Regions from separate parts of the Dehalogenimonas alkenigignens genome, predicted to be linked through region 2. Evidence: a T-box and tRNA genes for the amino acid it is inferred to sense, from the RefSeq annotation. Region 2 holds a T-box; the other holds one or more tRNA genes.
The links. A T-box is a leader RNA that pairs with one kind of tRNA and senses whether it is charged. The one in region 2 lies ahead of ileS (isoleucine--tRNA ligase), so its partner is inferred to be a tRNA-Ile.
Positions count from the first base shown of each region.

Region 1: it has a tRNA-Ile gene. The T-box ahead of ileS (isoleucine--tRNA ligase) is inferred to sense a tRNA for this amino acid. The anticodon was not compared.

Region 1 is NZ_KQ758903.1:257,749-261,665, forward strand. Features, by position in the region: gene DEALK_RS01325 (hypothetical protein) at 1-276, shown strand, start outside; partial or broken gene DEALK_RS10200 (recombinase family protein) at 291-1,322, shown strand; tRNA gene DEALK_RS01330 (tRNA-Ile) at 1,811-1,887, opposite strand; rRNA gene DEALK_RS01335 (16S ribosomal RNA) at 2,081-3,575, opposite strand; gene DEALK_RS01340 (TldD/PmbA family protein) at 3,858-3,917, shown strand, end outside.
Region 2 is NZ_KQ758903.1:1,190,445-1,194,361, forward strand. Features, by position in the region: gene DEALK_RS06285 (YidC/Oxa1 family membrane protein insertase) at 1-299, shown strand, start outside; gene jag (RNA-binding cell elongation regulator Jag/EloR) at 187-876, shown strand; T-box leader at 937-1,179, shown strand; gene ileS (isoleucine--tRNA ligase) at 1,211-3,917, shown strand, end outside.

The DNA.
Region 1 (3,917 bases), 930 kb from region 2:
ATTGAAGAACGTATCCAGTTAGATACCCGTAACGGCGAAGTTCGCCTGGGTCCAGGACACACTCTGGCGGTTTGCCCAAGACAAGAGGAGGCGTGTCGCAGTTCGATTCTTTCGGTTTTGGAAGAATTGCCCACAACACCCGAAGCTAAAAAAATTGCATCGTCCTGGGACGAACTCGCCGCCGCTAAAACGCAACTTGATGAGGCGCTTCAGGAGATAAAACTCAGCCTGTTGATTACCGGTCAGTGCCGGATTTGTAAAAGACTTAAGGGATAATAAAAGAGGCTGCTATGAAAGTAGTTCTTTACGCGAGGGTATCATCAGAAAAACAGGACACTGATCTGTCGCTGACAGCTCAGTTGAAAGCATTGAGGGCTTTTGCTAAAGCCAAGGGTTATGAGATCTACAGAGAGTTTGTCGATGAGGCTGAAACCGGCCGCACCACCTCCCGTCCAGCATTTAAGGAGATGATATCGATTGCCAGACGCCAAAGCAAACCATTTCAGATGGTTCTTGTTTGGAAATACTCGAGGTTCGCCAGGTCCCGGGAAGATTCCATAATATTCAAAACCCTGTTGCGTAAAAACGGGGTTCAGGTTGTCTCCATCAACGAGCCCTCAGAAGACACTCCTGTAGGCAGGCTCATGGAAGCAATTATCGAAAGCCTCGACGAATTTTACTCCGACAACTTGGGCGAAGAGGTTACCCGAGGGATGAGGGAAAGCGCCTCTAGAGGCTTTTATCTTTCCTATAGGGCGCCCTATGGATATTCCAAGGTTAGGGTAACCGATGGCGGCAAGGTCAGGACCAGGTTGGAACTGAACGCCGCTCAAGTGCCGATAGTCAAGTTCATCTTCGAATCAGTGGTCTCAAGTAAGGGTGTCGTGGACGTGGTGAGGGAATTAAACGCAAAAGGTGTCCCCAGCGCTAAAGGCAAGAACTGGACTAAGGGCACCATTTATTCCATGCTAACCAATGAGATTTACACAGGAACGGTAGTGTGGGGTCGACACAGTAAACGCGGTGTTGAGCCGGTTAGGGTGCCCGGCGCTTGCCCTGCCATAATCGACATGGAAACGTTCGATGTAACCCAAAGGATGTTGGCATCGAGAGCGCCGAAAGTTGTTCACCCCAGAGTTGTGTCCAGTCGATTCCTGTTAAGCGGTCTGGCAAGATGCGGCTATTGCGGTCGCGCCCTCACCGGGCAGGAAGCCAAGAGCGGCAAGTTTGCATATTACGTCTGTGGCAGCCTAACTAAAAAGGGAGCCGGATCCTGTGACTGCAAATACCTGAGTGTGCCGAAGTTTGAAAAAGCTGTCATTGACGAAATCAGGAAATCAATCCTTACCCAGGACAACCTAATGGAGCTTGCCAAGGCAGCCAGTGAAGAGTGGAATGAGTCCCTGGCTGGTTTTAGGCAGGAGATAGATTCCATCGATGACGGCATTAAAGATACCCAATTGCGGCTATCTAACATCTACGATGCAATAGAATCAGGAAAGATTGAATTGTCTGATCTGGCGCTCCGGATCAAAGAACTCCGCATGCGCCAAGATAAGTTGATCGCACGAAAAGTTGAAATCGAAGCTCAATATTCCGAACATCGGTATGAGGCCTTGGATCCCGTTGAGATGGCGACCTACGTTGAGGATCTGAGATCATTACTTGAAGATGGTGAGATCTGCGAACGGAAAGCTTTCATTAAAGGCTTCGTTAAAGAAATCCGAGTCAAAGGTGATGAAGTTACCGTCGAATACACGCCTCCGTTACCTGACGGCAAGAGGGAAACGGTTCTGGCTATTGAAGGTCATGGTGGGCCATCTTGGTCTCGAACCAAGGACCTCGGTCTTATCAGGACCGCGCTCTAACCAGCTGAGCTAATGGCCCGGGGTGAAACAAGCGAGGTTAATTCTAACCCACGGCCGAGGCCAAAATCAAGCGCCGGCATACTGAAAAAGTCTGTAAAAACAGTTTCACCTTAACCCCTGGATAGCGGAAGGAAAAATTAGGCCAATCTTTACTCCGGCTTGCGCCGGAGACCGACCTAGGAGTGGAGAGCCGAAGCTCTCAAGCTCCCTAGAAAGGAGGTGATCCAGCCGCAGCTTCCGCTACGGCTACCTTGTTACGACTTCGTCCCAATTACCAGTCCCACCTTGGGCGACTGCCCCCCTTGCGGGTTAGCCTATCGACTTCAGGTGTTACCAGCTTTCATGACGTGACGGGCGGTGTGTACAAGGCCCGAGAACGTATTCAACGCGCTATGCTGACACGCGTTTACTAGCAACTCCGACTTCACGCAGGCGGGTTTCAGCCTGCGATCCGAACTGAGGGCGGTTTTGGGGATTAGCTCCCGGTCACCCGGTGGCAACCCATTGTGCCGCCCATTGTAGCGTGTGTGTAGCCCAAGGCATAAAGGCCATGCTGACTTGACGTCATCCCCACCTTCCTCCCCGTTTTGCGAGGCAGTATCGCCAGAGAATATAACTGGCAATAAGGGTTGCGCTCGTTGCAGGACTTAACCATACACCTCACGGCACGAGCTGACGACAGCCATGCAGCACCTGTGATAGCTCCTGATTTGACAGGTCGTTCCCCTTTCGGTTCACTACTTCTAACATGTCAAGCCTTGGTGAGGTTCTTCGTGTAGCATCGAATTAAACCACACGCTCCGCTGCTTGTGCGGGCCCCCGTCAATTCCTTTGAGTTTTAGTCTTGCGACCGTACTCCCCAGGCGGGGTACTTAAAGCGTTAGCTTCGGCACAGAGAGGGTCGATACTCCCTATACCTAGTACCCATAGTTTAAGGCGTGGACTACCAGGGTATCTAATCCTGTTCGCTCCCCACGCTTTCGGGCCTCAGTGTCAGTTTCAGCCTGGAAAATCGCCTTCGCCTCTGGTGTTCCTCCCGATATCTACGCATTTCACCACTACACCGGGAATTCCATTTTCCCCTGCTGTACTCAAGTCCAACAGTATCGGATGACCCCTCCCAGTTGAGCCGGGAGATTTCACATCCGACTTGAAAGACCACCTACGCCCACTTTACGCCCAATAAATCCGGATAACGCTCGCCTCCTACGTATTACCGCGGCTGCTGGCACGTAGTTAGCCGAGACTTATTCCTCAGGTACCGTCATTATTCTTCCCTGAGAAAAGAGGTTTACAACCCGAAGGCCGTCATCCCTCACGCGGCGTCGCTGGGTCAGGCTTTCGCCCATTGCCCAAGATTCCTTGCTGCTGCCTCCCGTAGGAGTCTGGGCCGTGTCTCAGTCCCAGTGTGGCTGACCATCCTCTCAGACCAGCTACCGATCATCGCCTTGGTAGGCCGTTACCCCACCAACTAGCTAATCGGAGACAAGCCCCTCCTCAAGCACCTTGCGGTTTTAGTGATCCTTCTTGTGAAAGAGCACCACATGCGGTATTAGCACTTCTTTCGAAGTGTTATCCCCCACTTAAGGGCAGGTTACTTATCCATTACTCACCCGTTTGCCACTGTCCCTTGCGGGACCGTGCGACTTGCATGCATAAGGCGCGCCGCTAGCGTTCATCCTGAGCCAGGATCAAACTCTCCAGGCTATTTAAACGAATTTACGCTGCAATAAAATTGGCTTTTCCTTCCGCTATCCAGTTGTTAAGGTGCTCCGTCAATCGCTGACGAATTGAAATAATATCATAGCCGTATAATCAGTGTCAAGACCTGGAATTGTGCCCCCCGACGTTCATCCGTACGTCATTCTGGTTTTCATAAAAACAAAGTCCGCCGCCGGGATCCGGTTTTCAAGCGCGGCTCCCTGAATGGAAATTGACACCTTGACCATGCCGCCTTACACTTTAATTATCCCCAGAATAGGAATGAACATGCCAGATATCGATTCCGTCGCCGAGCGCCTCGCCGGCAAATTGAGAAGTTACCGCGCC
Region 2 (3,917 bases):
CAAGTATATTGAGGGTTGTGGTCCAGTTCTTCGCCACCGGTCCCGGCGAGTTGAAGCCCTGGTTTCAGGGTTTAATGAGCAGGTTGGAGCGGGATCGGGGATACAAAGACCGTGTTTTGAAAAATGAAAAATCACCTGAACCAGCCACGCCTAAAGTGGTGGTTGAACAGGCTGAGGAGATTGTGAATGAAGGAAATCGAGGTAAGGGGGCGGACGGTGGAAGAGGCGGTAGCCCGCGGCCTGGAACGACTAAAAATCAGCCGGGAAGAGGCGGAGATCGACGTCGTAAACGAAGGTAGCCACGGACTTTTCGGTATCCGAACTGAAGAGGCCATTGTCGTGGTCAGGACCAGACAACCCGCGGCGCCCGTATCGGCTACCCGTGCCGCCGATGCCGTAGCCGTTACCACCCGGATCATTCAAGATCTGATAGACCGCATGGACCTCGATGCCGGCGTTGAATACTTGCCTGACGCGATGGTCACCGAAGAAACGGGAAATGAATCGGGAATGGTTTTCGATATCCTCGGCGAAGACCTGGGTCTGCTGATAGGCCGCCACGGTCAGACCCTGGCAAATTTCCAGTATCTGGTAAGAATCCTGGTGGCTCAACGTATTGGAGACTATTTGCCTATCGTGGTGGACGTTAACGGCTACCGGCAAAGGCGTTTTAAGTCCCTTGAAGTTTTAGCTCGGCGGACGGCGGAGCAGGTGCGCCAGCGTCGGATGCCGTACTCGCTGGACCCAATGCCGCCTTTTGAGAGGCGCATTATTCACATGGTGCTGGCCGGTGATCCCGAAGTGACCACTCAGAGCGTCGGTTTCGGGGAAGAGCGAAAGGTCGTTGTTGTCCCCCGGGAAGACTCTTTGAAATAGCAGTTGTTATCCATTTGGCTTGTTTCTTGAACGCAGGTTTATCCTGTGATATGCTTCCTGTTAACAGCTTTGACGGAGAAGAGTAAGCCCGGCGCTTTCCATCAGCGAGCCTGATACGGTGCGAGCAGGCTGGAAATAGGGCGGAAAATCCCTCCCGAGCTTCCAGGCGAAAATCCGGTGTGTCTGGGTGATTAGTTTTGGGCGGGTGCCAGCCGTTATCCTGGCATGGCATGGTTGTGCCAGAATGAGCGCCCCGATTCATCGGGGAACAAGGGTGGTACCGCGGTTAATCCCGTCCCTTATGGGCGGGATTTGTTTTTTATAAGGAGGCGCAATGTTTTTACCAGTGAGCAGCCGGGTCAGCTTTCCAGAAATCGAAGAAAAGATCCTAAAGCTTTGGACGGCTCGGGATATTTTTAAACGCTCGGTTGAAAACCGGAGCGGGCGGAAACGCTTTACCCTGTACGAGGGTCCGCCTACGGCTAACGGCAGACCCGGCATTCATCATGTCCTGTCGCGTGTTTTCAAAGACGTCATGCCGCGCTATAAAACCATGAAAGGGTATTATGCACCCCGCATCGGCGGATGGGATACCCATGGACTGCCGGTGGAACTCGAGGTTGAGAAAGCTCTCGGTTTTAAGAGTAAGACTGACATCGAGCGTTTCGGTATCGCTGAATTCAACAAGAAGTGCCGGGAAAGCGTCTTCAAGTATGTCGAAGACTGGAACCGATTGACCGAGCGCGTCGGCTACTGGGTCGATCTGGAACATGCCTACATAACCATGAACAATGAGTATATCGAAACCGGGTGGTGGGTGGTAAAACAGTTGTGGGATAAGGGACTCGTTTATCAGGGGCATAAAGTTACCCCTCATTGTCCCCGCTGCGGTACATCGCTATCCTCGCACGAAGTTGCCCTCGGGTATGAGGAGAACACCGAGGACCCGTCTGTATATGTGAAATTCAAAATCGAACCAGCCGGGATGGCTGGCCCTCTCGCCGCGTTCACCGACAAGCCTTTCTCGCTGCTCGCTTGGACAACGACGCCCTGGACGCTGCCGGCTAACACCGCGCTGGCCGTCTGCGGTACCGCGGAGTACGCAGTCCTGGATATGGGGGAAGAATACCTGGTTTTAGCAACGGAAAGACTTGAAGCAAACGGTCTTCATAATGCCCACCAGGCTGGGCGGGTATCAGGCTGCCATCTGGTGGGGCTGCAATATCAACCACTATTCGACCCTTTTGACAGTGGGGTGCCTGTCTACCGATTGTCCCCGACGGGCATGACGGCAGCAGAGCCGGGTGAGATATTTTATCCGGTTATCGCCACCGATTACGTGTCGATGGAGGACGGTACCGGAATTGTTCATACCGCTCCGGCATACGGCGAAGTGGACTATGAGTCAGGTGTCAAGCACGGGCTCTATTTTATTCATCATGTCGATCTTCAGGGCAAGATAACCGGCTCTTATCCGGGCGCCGGCAAATTCGTGAAAGCGGCAGATCCGCTAATAACACGCGCCCTGAAAGACCGCCACCTGATTCAAAAGGATGAAAAAATCCACCATACTTACCCGTTCTGCTGGCGCTGCGCCACGCCCCTTCTGTACTTTGCCAAACAAAGCTGGTATATCCGCACCACCGCGCGCAAGGCGGACCTGATTGAAAACAACGAGAGGATCAACTGGTACCCTGAGCATATCAAACGGGGCCGCTTTGGCGACTGGCTGCAGAACAACGTCGACTGGGCTTTTTCGAGAGAACGTTACTGGGGCACCCCTGTACCGGTATGGCGCTGTGACACATGCCAGGCTTCTGACTGTATCGGCGGGGTTGACGAACTCAGATCTAAACCGGGATTCACCGGCTTTCCTGAGCCCCTGGACCTGCACCGCCCGTTTGTTGACGAGATAGCTTACGATTGTCAAAAATGCGGCGGCCGGATGCGTCGGGTGACGGATGTCATCGACTGCTGGTTTGACTCCGGCGCCATGCCGGTAGCCCAGCAGCATTACCCATTTGATCCCGACAGCCGCTCCATTTTTGAGGACGGGCGATTTCCGGCCGACTTCATCTGCGAAGGTATTGACCAGACCCGCGGCTGGTTTTACAGCCTGCATGCCCTTTCGACCTTACTTTTTGGCCAGCCATGTTTTAAGAACGTTATTTCCCTCGGGCTCATACTTGACGAAAAAGGGGAGAAAATGAGCAAGACCCGGGGAAACGTCGTCCTTCCGGAGACGGTGATCAATAAACACGGCGCCGATGCGGTGCGGTGGTATTTATTGACGGCTTCGCCGGCCGGAAATACCCGGCGTTTTTCGGAAAAACTGGTCGGTGAAGTTACCCGGTCGTTTATGTCCACCTTGTGGAACACATACTCCTTTTTTGTCCTTTATGCCAACATCGATAACTTCCGCCCAGGTACACAAAAACACGATCTCGCTTCTGAATTGGACAGGTGGATACTATCTGAACTGAACCAATTAATCGCTGAAGTGACCGCTGACCTGGATGCCTATGACCCGGTTGCCGCCGGCCGCGCTATTGAGGCTTTTGTTGACTATCTGTCAAACTGGTATGTCCGGCGTTCAAGGCGGCGTTTCTGGAAGAGCGAGAGCGATGCCGACAAACTGTCGGCTTACAACACCTTGTATGAGTGCCTGGTTAAGCTTTCAAAGCTGATAGCTCCCTTCATGCCGTTTCTCGCCGAAGAGATCTACCAGAACCTGGTTGCGGGCAACGGGACCGAAAAAGATGACAGCGTTCATCTATGCGATTATCCCGAGGCCGAAATGACTAGTATAGATAATGTCTTGTCCGGATCGATGCGCCTGGCGATGAAGGCTTCCAGTGTCGGGCGCGCCGCCAGGGCCCAGGCCGCCATTAAAGTGCGTCAACCCCTGGCCGACGCGGTAATTGCCGGTTTGTCCCAAACTGAGCGTTCCGGACTCGAAAAACTGGCCGACGCGATCGCCGAGGAACTCAACGTCAAGTGCTTAAAGTTCACCAGCGATGCCGATTCATTGAGTGCCGATG